DNA from 2 places in the Streptomyces sp. NPDC046931 genome. Region 2 is predicted to be linked to the other one. Evidence: riboswitches for the same ligand, from Rfam matches in the RefSeq annotation. Region 2 holds a riboswitch; the other holds the start of a gene.

What was found. A riboswitch is a leader RNA that binds a small molecule or an ion and turns the genes downstream of it on or off. The one in region 2 is predicted to bind cyclic di-AMP.
Positions count from the first base shown of each region.
Region 1: it holds a riboswitch for cyclic di-AMP, as region 2 does, so the genes downstream of both, ABZ876_RS02895 (NlpC/P60 family protein) here and ABZ876_RS26395 (M23 family metallopeptidase) in region 2, are expected to answer to the same signal.

Region 1 covers NZ_JBEYWX010000001.1:638,917-646,607, forward strand. Annotated here, with positions in the region: gene ABZ876_RS02885 (peptidoglycan DD-metalloendopeptidase family protein) at 1-795, shown strand, start outside; gene pcrA (DNA helicase PcrA) at 880-3,435, opposite strand; cyclic di-AMP (ydaO/yuaA leader) riboswitch at 3,688-3,856, shown strand; gene ABZ876_RS02895 (NlpC/P60 family protein) at 3,865-5,088, shown strand; gene ABZ876_RS02900 (tellurite resistance/C4-dicarboxylate transporter family protein) at 5,200-6,168, shown strand; gene ABZ876_RS02905 (hypothetical protein) at 6,146-6,499, opposite strand; gene ABZ876_RS02910 (NlpC/P60 family protein) at 6,944-7,691, shown strand, end outside.
Region 2 covers NZ_JBEYWX010000017.1:44,383-52,073, reverse strand. Annotated here, with positions in the region: gene ABZ876_RS26405 (pitrilysin family protein) at 1-989, shown strand, start outside; gene ABZ876_RS26400 (pitrilysin family protein) at 986-2,374, shown strand; cyclic di-AMP (ydaO/yuaA leader) riboswitch at 2,610-2,789, shown strand; gene ABZ876_RS26395 (M23 family metallopeptidase) at 2,802-3,554, shown strand; gene ABZ876_RS26390 (GntR family transcriptional regulator) at 3,754-4,452, shown strand; gene ABZ876_RS26385 (HPr family phosphocarrier protein) at 4,688-4,969, opposite strand; gene ABZ876_RS26380 (GNAT family N-acetyltransferase) at 5,145-7,691, shown strand, end outside.

The DNA of each region.
Region 1 (7,691 bases), on a different contig from region 2:
GACGACCAGGAAGAGATCACTCCCGTGCCGGCCTCGCGTGCCGCGTCCCGCACGGCCGGCCGGTCCCGGCGCCGTAGCCCGGCGAAGCGCTCCGCGCTGCTGACGGTCGCCGTGCCGTCGGCGTGTGTGATGGGGGTGGCCGGGATCGCCGCCGCCACGGTCGGCGTGGGCGGCAGCGGCGGCAAGGAGACCACGGCGAGCGCGTCGGATGCGGTGCCGGTGGTGCCGTCCGCCGCGAACACCAAGCTGGACTCGCAGCTCGAGAACCTCTCCGCGGGCGCGAACGACTTCGCGGACCGGGCGAGCCGTACGCAGGAACGTATCGACCTCAAGGCCCAGCAGGTGGCCGAGAAGAAGAAGGCGGCGGCGGAGGCGGCCCTCAAGGAGCGGCTGCGCCCGAAGTTCGTACTGCCGGTCATGCAGCGGGGGCTCAGCGCCTACTTCGGCCAGGCCGGGGTCAACTGGATGTCGGTGCACACCGGTATCGACTTCCCCGTGTCGTACGGCACGACGGTCATGGCCGCGACCGACGGCACGGTCCGCACCCAGTGGAACAGCGCCTACGGCAACATGATGATCGTGACCGCGATGGACGGCACGGAGACGTGGTACTGCCACCTCTCCAGCTACCGAGTCCCGTCCGGGACGACCGTGAGGGCCGGCCAGCCGATCGCGTACTCCGGCAACTCCGGCAACTCCACCGGTCCCCACCTGCACTTCGAGGTACGGCCGAGCGGGGGCGCCGCGATAGACCCGCTGCCCTGGCTGCGCAGCCATGGGCTGAACCCCACCTGACCGACCCGCCAGATCGACGCGCGGCCGGGCCCCCGCCCTTCGGCGGGGGCCCGGCCGTCGCGGTCTACCGGTTGCCTACCGGCTCTACAGCTTCTCCACCGGCGCGTACCGCAGCAGGAGCCGCTTCGGCTTCGTGTCGCCGAAGTCGATAGTCGCCTCCGCGTTCCCGCCCGTGCCCTTCACGCCGACCACCGTGCCCAGACCGAACTGGTCGTGGGTGACGCGGTCGCCGACCGCCAGGGAGACCACCGGCCTCTCCGTCGCACCGCCCCGGCGGGTGGCGAAACCGGAGGCGCCCGCGGCCGAGGACCGCGACCGGGACGACGACAGCGACGACGACAGGGAGGCCGCCACACCCGAGACCGGACCCGAGGAGGGGGTACCGGAGGATGCGCCCGTCCGCTTCCACTCCACGTGCTGGTCCGGGATCTCCTCCAGGAAACGTGAGGGCGGGTTGTACGAGGGCTGGCCCCAGGCGCTGCGCATGGCGGACCGGGTGAGGTAGAGCCGCTCCCGCGCGCGGGTGATGCCGACGTACGCCAGGCGCCGCTCCTCCTCGAGCTCCTTGGTCTGGCCGAGCGCACGCATGTGCGGAAAGACGCCGTCCTCCATGCCGGTAAGGAAGACCACCGGGAACTCCAGGCCCTTCGCGGTGTGCAGGGTCATCAGCGTGATGACGCCGTTGCCCTCCTCCTCGTCGGGGATCTGGTCGGAGTCGGCGACCAAGGCGACCTGCTCCAGGAAGTCGGCCAGCGTGCCCGCCGGGGCCGGTGCCTCCGCGGTCGCCGCGCCTTCGCCGCGCTCCTGCTCGAACTCCAGGGCCACGGCGGCGAGTTCCTGGAGGTTCTCGATACGGGTCTCGTCCTGGGGGTCGGTCGAGGCCTGGAGTTCGGCCAGATAGCCGGTGCGTTCCAGGACGGCTTCCAGGACCGTGGCCGGGCCCACGCCCGACTCCACGATGGTCCGCAGCTCCTCCATCAGCGCGTTGAACCGCTTGACGGCGTTCGTCGAGCGGGCCGCCATGCCGTACGCCTCGTCCACGCGGCGCAGGGCCTGCGAGAAGCTGATCTTCTCCCGCTGGGCCAGGGCGTCGATCATCGCCTCGGCGCGCTCACCGATGCCCCGTTTCGGCACATTCAGGATGCGCCGCAGCGGAACGGAGTCCTCCGGGTTCGCCAGCACCCGCAGGTAGGCCAGGACGTCCCGGACCTCCTTGCGCTCGTAGAAGCGGACGCCGCCGACGACCTTGTAGGGCAGGCCGACGCGGATGAAGACCTCTTCGAAGACACGGGACTGGGCGTTGGTGCGGTAGAAGACGGCGACGTCGCCCGCCTTGGCCTCGCCCTGGTCGGTGAGACGGTCTATCTCGTCGGCGACGAACTGCGCCTCGTCGTGCTCCGTGTCGGCGACATAGCCGGTGATCCGCGCGCCCGCGCCCGCATGGGTCCACAGGTTCTTGGGGCGGCGCGACTCATTGCGTTCGATGACCGCGTTGGCGGCGCTCAGGATCGTCTGCGTGGAGCGGTAGTTCTGCTCCAGGAGGATCGTGGTGGCGTCCGGGTAGTCCTCCTCGAACTGGAGGATGTTGCGGATGGTGGCGCCGCGGAAGGCGTAGATCGACTGGTCGGCGTCACCGACGACGCACAGTTCGGCGGGCCGCAGGTCGTCCTCGCCGGGCGGTACGCCCCCGGGGCGGTCGCCGGCCGCCGGGCCGACCAGCTCGCGGACCAGGGCGTACTGGGCGTGGTTGGTGTCCTGGTACTCGTCGACGAGGACGTGGCGGAAGCGGCGGCGGTAGTGCTCGGCGACGTCCGGGAAGGCGCGCAGCAGGTTGACCGTCGTCATGATCAGGTCGTCGAAGTCGAGTGCGTTCGCCTCGCGGAGCCTCGACTGGTAGAGCGCGTACGCCTGGGCGAGGGTCTTCTCGAACCCTCCCCCGGACTCCGTCTGGGAGGTGCCCCCGGCGACCTGGGCGGCGAAGTCCTCCTCGTCGATCAGCTCGTTCTTGAGGTTGGAGATCTTGGCGCTGAACGACTTGGGCGGGTACCGCTTGGGGTCGAGGTCCAGGTCGCGGCAGACGAGCGCCATCAGACGCTTGCTGTCGGCGGCGTCGTAGATCGAGAAGGAGGACGTGAAGCCGAGCTTCTTGCTCTCGCGGCGCAGGATGCGGACGCACGCACTGTGGAAGGTCATCACCCACATCGCGTTCGCGCGCGGGCCGACGAGCTGCTCGACGCGCTCCTTCATCTCGCCCGCGGCCTTGTTGGTGAAGGTGATCGCGAGGATCTGCCCGGGATGGACGCCGCGTTCGCCCAGCAGATAGGCGATGCGGTGTGTGAGCACACGGGTCTTGCCGGAGCCGGCGCCGGCGACGATGAGCAGCGGGGAGCCGGCGTGCACGACCGCCGCGCGCTGGTTCTCGTTCAGCCCCTCGAGCAGCGCCCCCGGGTCGAGCGCCGGGCGGGGAGCACCGTCGCGGTAGTAGGAGTCCCGGACCGGCGGCAGGTCGAACCGACCGCCGAACAGATCGTCCGGAACCCGCTCCGGAGCGTGATCGTCGTCGGGCGGCGGGGGCTCCTCCTCATGGGCCGGGGTGGCCTGGAGGTCCGCCAGGAAGCTGTCGTCAAAGAGGCTGCTCATCGCTCTCCGAGTCTAGGGCGCCCCGCCGACAACCGGCCGCCGTCCCGAAAACTCGGCGCCCCCGACCCGGGCGCGGCCCGGCGTCACCGTCCGGACGCGCCCGTTCACGGTCCGCGCTCGACGAGGGTTTCCGGGAGTCGAGACCACGAAAACGTATCGGGCATATCGCACCTCAACCTTCACAGGGGCCACAGGAGTTGGCTACCGTGCCGGGCAGGCCGTACGACCCCCACCGGCGAAGGTCGCCGGGCCGCGCGGCCTCTGCCGAATCCGGTGCGCCCCATGGCAGCCGGAGCCGGGGACCCACCCGACCTGGGGTGAATCGGTCGACCGCCCCGTGGGGCACGGCCGTAGGGCACACCTTCCGGAACCACCCGCCCGAACCCGACAGCTAACCCGGTAGGCGGAGTACGGAAGGAGACGCCTCTCATGGCGCCGCACCGCAAGTCCCGCCCCTCGGGCCCCCGCATCGCGGGCATACGGACCCCCGCCCTCGCGACGGCGGCCCTCACCTCCATGGCGCTGCTCTCCCAGACGGCGCAGGCCGCGCCCTCCGCCGACGGCCGACCCAGCGTCGAGGAAGTCGAGAAGAAGGTCGACGACCTCTACCGCCAGGCGGAGTCGGCCACCGACAGATACAACGCGGCCAAGGAAAGGACCACCAGGCAGCGCCAAAGTGTCGACACGCTCCTCGACGACGTCGCCCGGCGCACGCAGAAGCTCAACGACGCGCGGGAAGAGCTGGGTTCGTTCGCCGCCGCGCAGTACCGGACCGGGGCCGCGGCCCCCGACACGGCCACTTTCCTGCTGGCCGACAGCCCCCAGGACTACTTCGACCGAACCCAGCTGATGAGCCGGCTCACCAGCCGTCAGAAGGAGGCGGTCGACCAGTACGTCACCGACCAGGCCGCGACGATGAGGAAGCGGCAGGAGGCCACCGACAGCCTCCGGTCGCTCACCGAGTCGCAGGCGGCGCTGCGGTCCGCCAAGACGGACGTCCAGAAGAAGCTGGCCGACGCGCGGCAACTGCTGTCCGAGCTGACCGCGCAGGAGAAGGCGCGGCTCGCCGCGCTCGAGAAGCGGAAGCAGGAGGAGGCCCGGCGCCAGGCGGAGGCGCTGGCCCGGCGGCAGGCGGCCGCGCAGCCGGAGCAGCCGTCACCGAGCCCGACGACCGGCGCCTCGAGCCCCACGACCGGCGCCTCGAGCCCGACGACCGGCACGTCGAGCCCGACGACCGGCACGTCGAGCCCGACGACCGGCTCGCAGGGATCCTCCGCCGCGGACTCCTCGTACGCGACGAAGGCCGCGAAGGCCCTCGCCTTCGCCCGCGCGCAGATCGGCAAGCCTTATGTGTGGGGAGCGACGGGCCCCGGGTCATACGACTGCTCGGGCCTGACCCAGGCCGCGTGGAAGGCCGCCGGGGTGACGCTTCCACGCACCACGTACGACCAGGTGAACGCCGGCACGACGGTGCCGCTCTCCGAGGCCCAGCCGGGTGACCTGGTCTTCTTCTACGACGACATCAGCCACGTCGGCGTCTATATCGGCAACGGCATGATGATCCACGCCCCGAAGCCGGGTGCCTACGTGCGCGAGGAGTCGGTCTACTACGGCGGCGCGTCGATCATCCACAGCGTGGTGCGACCCGCCTGAGACCGGCGGCGCGGGTGCCGGTCGGGCAGGACGCGCGCGTGGGGTTGTTTTCGGGGTTCACGCGCGCGTGCCCCGTACGCAAGCCGTGTGCGCGTCCCTAGCATCGGGCGCATGTCTGGCTCCTTTGCGCTCCGCACCTGGTGGGCGCAGCGTCCGCCCGCCACCGGGGCCGCCGCGTTGGCGACCGGCGTTCTGTCGGTCGGGCTGCACCAGACCGGGTACGAGGTCCTCTCGCGTGTCCTTTTGGCACTGGCGGCCGCCGCCTGGCTCGGAATGGCAGCCGACATCGCCGTACGGCTGCTGCGGGGCCGCCCGGAATGGCCCGTCGGCTCCCCGGCCGCGCTCACCGTGGTCCCGGCCACCACCATGCTGGGCACCCGGTTCGCCGCCCTGGACCGGCCCCAGCTCGCCGAGGCCGTCCTCGTGCTGGGCTTCGGGCTGTGGGTTGTCCTGGTCCTCCTGGTCGTACGGAACTGGGAGCGCGGTATGCCCGGGGCGGTGTTCCTCGGATGCGTGGCGTTGGAGGGGATCGCGGTGCTCGGGGCGGTGCTGGCCGCGAGCCTGCGGGTGGCCTGGCTCGCCCACACCGCGCTGGTGCTCTTCTGGCTCGGCCTCGCCTTCTACGTGGCCGGGCTGTGGTGCTTCGACCGGCGGCAGGTGGCCGCCGGCACGGGCGACCACTGGATGGCGAGCGGTGCGCTCGCCCTCTCCGCGGTGGCCGGGGCGCGGCTGATCGCCGCCGCCGGCACCGGCCTGTACCTGTGGAACAAGGACGACAACACGGTCCTGCGGAGCGTCACCATCGCCCTGCTCGCCCTCGCCTTCGTCTGGTACTGCGTGCTGGCGGTGGCCGAACTGCTCCGGCCGCGCACCGGCTACGACGTACGGCGCTGGCCGACCGTCTTCTCGATGGGAACGATGGCGGTGGCGGCGCTGTCCGTCGCCGGCCCCCTCCGGGCGGCGTGGCTGCGCGGTCCCGGCGAGGTGCTGCTGTGGATCGCGGTGGCCGCCTGGTGTGCGGTACTCGTGGGAGCGGTCAAGTCCCTCGCGGACGGCGTCAGGTCCACAGCACGGCGATGAAGACGTTCGCCGTGGTCAGCGCACCGACCAGGGCGAACAGGGGCTTCTCGACCTGCTCCTCGTCGCGCTTCACGTAGACCAGGCCGAGGATCACGATCAGCAGGGCCAGCTTGACCCCGATCTTGATGGTGTTGACGTGGTGGTGGTCCGCCTGGTTGAGGCCGACCAGGGCCATGCCCGTGACCAGCATGGTCAGTGCGCCGTGCAGCATTCCGGGCACGAAACGGGCCGTGCCCCGGCCCATCGCCTTCATCTGGGTGAGGAAGCCGCCGAGGAGCGCGGCTATCCCGACGATGTGCAGGCCGACGAGGAGATGGATGAGTACGTCCATGGAGTCGGAGCCTAGTGAGGGGCGCGGAGGGCTCGGACACCGGCCCACGCGGTGTGACGGCGCTCGCACGGCCGGCCTCAGGGGCGACCGGGCGGCGCATATATGCGCCCTATAGCACTACGTCGTGTCGCCGTGCCCCGGAAATGGCCGCAACGGTCACCACACAGCGTGAAGTCGGCGGCCTAGCAGCGGGATCACGGTCACATACGGTCACCGTCAGTCTGGTCGAGCCACTTCCGTACATTGCGTCACGGGACGGTCACGGTCGGGCTTAACGTCCTCCACCAGGTGACCGGCTCCCCACCGCCGCCCGGGCCAGGGGCGGCCGCCGGACACCCCCGCCGAGAAGGTCCGGCGGCGGCCTGTTCCCCCTGTGCGGGCCGCCGCCGGACGCGTGACACCGCCCGTCGCCCCGGCGGCCGGAGGAAAGGACGTGACGGTCAGGTGGCAGCGCACCGCAAGCCCAGACAGCGTTCGCTCGGCGGGGCCACGGCCCGGACCGCCGCCACGATCGCCCTCGCGGGAGCGGCGTCCGCTGCCGGCTTCGACGGGACCGGACACGCCGAGCCGCCGCTTTCCCCGGCCCAGGCCAAAGCCGAGGTGGACCGGCTGTACCGGGAGGCGGAGGTCGCGACCGAGAAGTACAACGGGATGAAGGAGCAGGCGGACCGGGCCGCGCGACGGCTCAATGCGCTGCGGGACGAGGCCGCTCGCCGCACGGACCGGCTCGACTCCGCGCGCGAGGCGTTGGGCTCGGCCGCGGCGGCGCAGTACCGCGGGGGCGGCATCGACCCGTCGGTGCAGCTCCTGCTCTCCTCGGATCCGGGACGGTACCTGGACGACGCCGCGTTCGCCGAACGGGTCGACGGCCGGCAGGCGGCGGCCGTGGCGAGCGTACGCGCGCAGTTGCGCGAGATCGAGCGGCTACGCGGAGCCGCACGCGTGGAACTGGCCTCTTTGACCTCGCGGCAGGCGGAGCTTCGGCGGCAGAAGCGGACGGTCACCGAGAAGCTGAGCGAGGCACGGCGTCTGCTGTCCCGGCTGACGGGAAGTCAGCTCGCCGAGCTCACCGGGGCCGGCGGCGCGGGGCAGGCGTCACGGTCGGCGGGGCGGGGCCTGCTGGGGACGGTCCCGGCGTCGGAAGCGACCGCGGAGGCACCCGACGGCCGGGCCGCGGCAGCGGTGGCGTACG
Region 2 (7,691 bases):
ACGAGTCCATGGAGAACCAGCGGGACGTCGTGAAGAACGAGCGCCGCCAGCGCTACGACAATGTTCCGTACGGCACCGCGTTCGAGAAACTGACCGCGCTCGCCTACCCGGAGGGCCACCCCTACCACCACACGCCCATCGGCTCGATGGCGGACCTGGACGCGGCCACCCTGGAGGACGCGCGCGCCTTCTTCCGCACGTACTACGCGCCCAACAACGCCGTTCTGTCGGTCGTCGGCGACATCGACCCGCAGCAGACCCTCGCCTGGATCGAGAAGTACTTCGGGTCGATTCCCTCCCACGACGGCAAGCCCGAGCCGCGCGACGGCTCGCTGCCCGACGTCATCGGCGAGCAGCTGCGCGAGGTCGTCGAGGAGGAGGTCCCGGCGCGCGCCCTGATGGGCGCCTACCGGCTGCCGCACGACGGCACGCGCGCGTGCGACGCGGCGGATCTGGCCCTCACCATCCTCGGCGGCGGCGAGTCCTCCCGTCTCTACAACCGGCTCGTACGGCGTGACCGCACCGCCGTCGCCGCCGGCTTCGGCCTGCTCCGGCTCGCCGGGGCGCCCTCGCTGGGCTGGCTGGATGTGAAGACCTCCGGCGACGTCGAGGTGCCCGTCATCGAGTCCGCCATCGACGAGGAGCTCGCCCGGTTCGCCGAGGAGGGCCCCACGACCGAGGAAATGGAGCGTGCCCAGGCCCAGTTGGAGCGTGAGTGGCTCGACCGGCTCGGCACGGTCGCCGGCCGCGCCGACGAACTGTGCCGGTACGCCGTGCTGTTCGGCGACCCGCAGCTCGCCCTGACCGCCGTGCGACGGGTGCTCGCCGTCACCGCCGAGGAGGTGCGGGAGGTCGCGAAGGCCCGCCTGCGCCCCGACAACCGCGCGGTGCTCGTGTACGAGCCGGTCGCGGCCGGGGCCGAGACCACGGAAGCCGCCGAGAACACCGGCGCCGAAGGCACCAGCAACGACGAGGAGTCGGCGAAGTGACCGAGCTCGCGACCATGGACTTCCACCCGCAGCCCCAGCCCGGCACGGCCCGGCCCTGGGCGTTCCCCGAGCCCGAACGCGGCGCGCTGGACAACGGTCTGACGGTGCTGCGCTGCCACCGCCCCGGCCAGCAGGTCGTCGCCGTCGAGGTGCTCCTCGACGCGCCCCTGGACGCTGAGCCGGCCGGCCTCGACGGCGTCGCCACGATCATGGCGCGCGCCTTCTCCGAAGGCACCGACAAGCACTCGGCCGAGGAGTTCGCCGCCGAGCTGGAGCGCTGCGGCGCCACCCTCGACCAGCATGCCGACCACCCCGGTGTGCGCCTGTCCCTCGAAGTGCCGGTCTCCCGCCTTCCGAAGGCGCTCGGACTGCTCGCCGACGCCCTGAGGTCACCGGCGTTCGACGACAGCGAGGTCGAGCGCCTGGTGCGCAACCGCCTCGACGAGATCCCGCACGAGACCGCCAACCCGGCCCGCCGCGCCGCCAAGGAGCTCTCCAAGCAGCTGTTCCCGGCGTCCTCGCGGATGTCGCGCCCGCGCCAGGGCACCGAGGAGACGGTCGCGGCCATCGACTCCGCGGCGGTCCGCGCCTTCTACGAGCGGCATGTGCGGCCCTCGACCGCCGCCGCCGTCGTGGTCGGCGACCTCACCGGCGTCGACCTCGACGCGCTCCTCGGCGAGACGCTCGGGGCCTGGACGGCGGCGCCCGCCAAGCCGCGTCCCGCGCCCCCGGTGACCGCGGACGACAGCGGCCGCGTGGTCATCGTCGACCGCCCCGGCGCGGTCCAGACGCAGCTGCTCATCGGCCGCGTCGGCGCCGACCGCCACGACCGGGTGTGGCCCGCACAGGTGCTCGGTACGTACTGCCTCGGCGGCACCCTCACCTCCCGCCTGGACCGCGTCCTGCGCGAGGAGAAGGGCTACACCTACGGTGTGCGGGCGTTCGGCCAGGTGCTGCGTTCCGTGCCCGACGGCACCGGCGCCGCGATGCTGGCCATCAGCGGTTCCGTCGACACGCCGAACACCGGCCCCGCGCTCGACGACCTCTGGAAGGTGCTGCGCACCCTCGCCGCCGAGGGATTGACGGACGCCGAGCGAGACGTCGCCGTGCAGAACCTGGTGGGTGTGGCACCGCTCAAGTTCGAGACCGCGGCGGCCGTCGCGAGCACGCTCGCCGACCAGGTCGAACAGCACCTGCCGGACGACTACCAGTCGACGCTGTATCAGAAGCTCGCCGAGACGGGCACGGTCGAGGCCACGGCCGCGGTCGTGAACGCCTTCCCCGTGGACCGTCTGGTGACCATCCTGGTGGGCGACGCCGCGCAGATCGAGGAGCCCGTCAAGGCGCTCGGCATCGGTGAAGTCCGCGTCGTACGGGCGGAGTAGAGACGCCTCGTACGCGTCCGGGACGGCGACGTTCCGAAGGGGCCCTGGTGACGTCTTGCGTCACCAGGGCCCGCTCGTTCGGGCTCACTCGTGAGTTTGTCCGTATTGCCACAGAGACCGCCCCTCTGCCCTGTGGGATGCGCTACAAACCCCCTGATCGGTTTGCCGACCCGAAGAGAGCGCTTCTAGCGTCTGTCGGGCTGTCCGTCAGGCAGTGCGCCGCACCCGCGGCACCGGACAGCCATCGCCGAGTCCCCGTACGGCGCGAGCCAGGGGAGCCGGGGACCCACCTTGCCCTCGCGCCTTCGCGGCTGGGGGCTCATGCAGTCCCTGGGGTGAATCGGGCGTCAGCCCGTAGGAGACCTTCCTGCTCCGAACCCGTCAGCTAACCCGGTAGGCGAGAGGGAAGGAAAGGACCAGCCACTTCATGGCGTTCACCTGCGCCACCGGGAAGCACCGCCGTCCGAGCCGCATGCGGCGTACGACCACGAACGCCATGGGCGTCGCGGCGCTCAGCACCACCGGCGTCATCGGCACCCTCGCCGCCCCGGCCTTCGCCGCCGGGCAGCCCGTCCAGGAGACCGGACTGATCCGGGCCCTCGCCCTCGGCGACTCGGTCGCGGAGAAGATCGACGCCCAGGCAGCCGCCCAGAAGCAGGCCGCCGAGCAGAAGAAGGCCGCGGAGGCGGCGCGCAGGCAGGCCGCGGAGAAGGCGCGCAAGGAACGTGAGGCCAAGGAGCGCGCGGCCCGTGAGGCCGAGCGCGAGCGTCTCAACGCGTATGTGACGCCTGTCTTCCACTCCTACGTCTCCACCGGCTACAAGTCCGGCGGCTCCCTGTGGTCCTCCGGCACCCACACCGGCATCGACTTCCACGCCGCCACGGGCACGCCCGTGCACGCCGTGGGCTCGGGCACCGTCGTCGAGATCGGCTGGGGCGGCGCGTACGGCAACCAGATCGTCATCAAGATGAACGACGGCACGTACACGCAGTACGGTCATCTGTCGTCCATCGGTGTCTCCGTGGGCCAGAGCGTCACTCCCGGCCGGCAGATCGGTCTGTCCGGGGCCACCGGCAACACCACCGGTCCCCACCTCCACTTCGAGGCGCGCACGAGCCAGGAGTACGGCTCCGACATCGACCCCGTCGCCTATCTCAGGTCGCACGGCGTGAACGTCTGACGGCCGGCCGCCGTGCGGCGCGCCCGGATGTGATGGCCCCGGCTCACCGGCCGGGGCCATCATTGTTTCGAACTGTTGTCTGTCCAAAAAATATCCATGGAATCCGGTCTGCCGTCGGAAATTCGGCCCCGCTGCAATAGAGTCGACGGAACACACGTCAACCGTCGACGTTTCACGGGGTTTAAGGCGGAGGTCGGTCATGCGTATTCCGGCGCACTCGGTATGCACGGCGATCCGTGATGACATCGTCGCGGGTGTCTACGAGCGCGGCGGCCGGCTCACCGAGGAGCTCCTGGCCCGCCGCTACGGCGTCTCCCGTGTCCCCGTGCGCGAGGCCCTGCGGACCCTGGAGGCCGAGGGCTTCGTCGTCACCCGCAGACACGCGGGCGCGTGTGTCGCGGAGCCCACCGATCAGGAGGCCGCCGACCTGCTGGAGATGCGCATGCTGCTGGAGCCGCTGGGGGCCGCTCGGGCCGCCCAGCGCCGCACCGCGGCCCATCTCAAGGTGCTGCGCGGCCTGGTCAGGCTGGGCCAGGAGCGCGCCAGGAGGGGCACCGGCGAGGATCTGCGCTCTCTGGGCGGATGGTTTCACGAGACGCTGGCCCAGTCCTGTGGGAGCCCCGCGCTCACCTCGACGCTCGGCCAGCTGCGGCACAAGATCGCCTGGATGTACACGGTCGAGGTGCCGGCCAACCCCGTGGAGTCGTGGGCCGAGCACGGCGGCATCGTGGACGCCGTCGCACGCGGGGACAGTGAGCGGGCGCGCGCCCTCACGGCGCTGCACGCCGAGCGCGCGACGGCCGCGCACCGGCTGCGCTTCCCCGGCGCGGGGGGCGACCGCGCGGAACGTGTGAGGACTTCGCAACATGCCGTAAACGTGTCGGGGGTCCGGCATTAACACGGACGCCGTATACAAAGAGGGATATTCGGCGGGGTCTATTTCCGCTGTCCTCGTTCTCATGCGCACGACCAAATCGGCGTGCGTGATTCCGGCGTGCCGCGCTTAATTCTCGCGACGGTGCCGCATTTCTCGTACGGCCGGGCCGAGGCGCAATTCGGTGGTGCCCGAAGACGGCGGAAGCCGCGTCCGACCCGAGGGCGGCGCGGCTTCCATGACCGTGGTGTGCGAAGGGTCAGACCGTCTCGGGAAGCTCCTCGAGCCCCTCGGCGACCAGCTTGGCCAGGCGGTCCAGCGCGGCATCCGCACCTTCCGCGTCCGAGGCCAGGACAACCTCCTCGCCGCCCTGGGCGCCCAGGCTGAGAACCGCCAGCATGGAGGCGGCGTTGACGGGGTTGCCGCCGGCCTTGGTGATGGTCACGGGGATCCCGGAGGCCGTGGCTGCCCGGACGAAGATGGAGGCGGGGCGGGCGTGGAGGCCCTCGGCCCAGCCGACGTTGACGCGGCGCTCAGCCATGTGTTGCTGCCCTTCAGGAGTTCAGGGTTGTCTAGACCAGTTTTCCATATGATGAAGCGTTCCCGGACCGGGCGGAAGCCCCCTCCCCGGGCGGGTCCGCATGTTGGACGGCGCCCGCTCGGTTCCCCCAGCCTGCCTCGCGCTGTTGTCGGACGCGAGCCGTACTCTGGGGCCCATGCAGACCGCGTCGGACCGGTACGAGTATCCCGCCCACTGGGAGGCCGACGTGGTGCTGCGCGACGGCGGCACCGCGCGCATCAGACCCATCACCGCCGGCGACGCCGAGCGCCTCGTCAGCTTCTACGAGCAGGTCTCGGACGAGTCGAAGTACTACCGCTTCTTCGCTCCGTACCCCCGGCTGTCCGCCAGGGACGTCCACCGCTTCACGCACCACGACTTCGTGGACCGGGTGGGACTCGCGGCCACGATCGGCGGCGAGTTCATCGCCACCGTCCGCTACGACCGCATCGGGGCCGACGGCAGGGCCGCCTCCGCGCCGGCCGACGAGGCCGAGGTGGCCTTCCTCGTGCAGGACGCGCACCAGGGACGCGGGGTCGCGTCCGCCCTCCTCGAACACATCGCGGCGGTCGCCAGGGAGCGTGGCATCCGCCGGTTCGCCGCCGAGGTGCTGCCCGCCAACACCAGGATGATCAAGGTGTTCACCGACGCGGGGTATCAGCAGAAGCGCAGCTTCGAGGACGGTGTCGTACACCTGGAGTTCGGCCTGGAGCCCACCGACCGGTCGCTGGCCGTGCAGCGGGCGCGGGAGCAGCGGGCCGAGGCGCGATCGGTGCAGCGACTGCTCGCGCCCGGCTCGGTCGCCGTGATCGGGGTGGGCCGCACACCCGGGGGAGTGGGCCGCAGCCTCCTCGGCAACCTCAAGGACGGCGGCTACACCGGCCACCTGTACGCGGTGAACAAGGCCTTCGAGGCCGACCCGATGGAACTCGACGGGGTGCCCGCCCACCGCTCCGTCCGCGAGATCCCCGAGCCGGTGGACCTCGCGGTCGTCGCCGTCCCCGCGGAGCACGTCCCCGAGGTCGTCGCCGAGTGCGGCGAGCACGGGGTGCAGGGGCTCGTGGTGATCTCCGCGGGATACGCCGAGAGCGGGCCGGAGGGACGGGAGCGCCAGCGGGAGCTGGTGCGGCAGGCCCGGTCGTACGGGATGCGGATCATCGGGCCCAACGCCTTCGGGATCATCAACACCTCGCCGGACGTCCGGCTCAACGCCTCCCTCGCGCCCGAGATGCCGCGCACCGGGCGCATAGGGCTGTTCGCCCAGTCCGGCGCCATCGGCATCGCACTGCTCTCCCGGCTGCACCGCCGCGGCGGAGGCGTCACCGGGGTGACCGGCGTGTCGACGTTCGTCTCCTCCGGAAACCGGTCGGACGTCTCGGGCAACGACGTCCTCCAGTACTGGTACGAGGACGCGGACACCGACGTCGCCCTGATGTACCTGGAAACCATCGGCAGCCCGCGCAAGTTCAACCGGCTCGCACGGCGCACGGCGGCGGCCAAGCCCCTGGTCGTGGTGCAGGGCGCGCGGCACGGAAGCGCCCCCCAGGGCCATGCCGTACGGGCCACGCGCCTGCCGCACGCCACGGTCTCCGCGCTGCTGCGGCAGGCCGGGGTGATCCGGGTGGACACGATCACGGAACTGGTGGACGCGGGGCTGCTGCTGGCCCGCCAGCCGCTGCCCGCCGGGCCCCGGGTGGCGATCCTCGGCAACTCCGAGTCGCTGGGCCTGCTGACCTACGACGCGTGCCTGACGGAAGGGCTGCGCCCGTTGCCGCCGCTCGACCTGACGACGGAGGCGTCGGCCGAGGACTTCCGCGGGGCGCTGACCACGGCGCTGGCCGGCGACGCCTGCGATGCCGTCGTCGTGACGGCCATACCGGCGGTGGGGGAGACCTCGGCCGGGGACGCCGCCCTGGCGGAGGCCCTCCGTTCGGCCGCCGCGGCTGCCCCCGCCAAGCCGGTGCTCGTGGTCCACGTCGAGCTGGGCGGGCTCGCCGAGGCTCTGTCCGCCGCGGCCAGCACCTCGCCCCAGGCCCAGCGCACCGACCCCCCACGCCCGGCGGAACGGCCGCCGGCCACGGTTCAGGCCCCGGCCGATGCCCGCCTGATCCCCGCCTACCCCGCCGCGGAACGCGCCGTCCGGGCTCTGGCCCAGGCGGTCAGATACGCCCAGTGGCGACGGGACGCCGCCGACCCCGGCAAGGTGCCCGAGTACGACGACATCGACGAGAAGGGCGCCGCCGCGCTGATCGCGAGGCTGCTCGCCGAGGGCCAGGGCCTCACGCTCGGCACGGACGAGACCTGCGACCTGCTCGCGCGCTACGGCATCCATGTCCGCAGGGCCCTTCCCGCGCCCACCCCCGAGGCCGCCGCCCGGGCCGCCCGCGCGATCGGCTACCCGGTCGCTCTCAAGGCCACCGCACCCAATCTGCGGCACCGCGCCGACCTGGGCGGGGTACGCCTCGACCTGGCCGACGAGGAGCAACTGCTGCGCGCGTACACCGAGTTGACCGAGCTGTTCGGAAAGCCCGAAGAGCTGCGGCCGGTCGTGCAGGGCATGGCGCCACGCGGCGTGGACACGCTCATACGCGCCGTGATCGACCCGGCGGCCGGGGCCGTGCTCTCGTTCGGCCTCGCGGGGGCCGCCTCGCAACTGCTCGGCGACATGGCGCACCGTTTGATTCCGGTCACCGACCGCGACGCA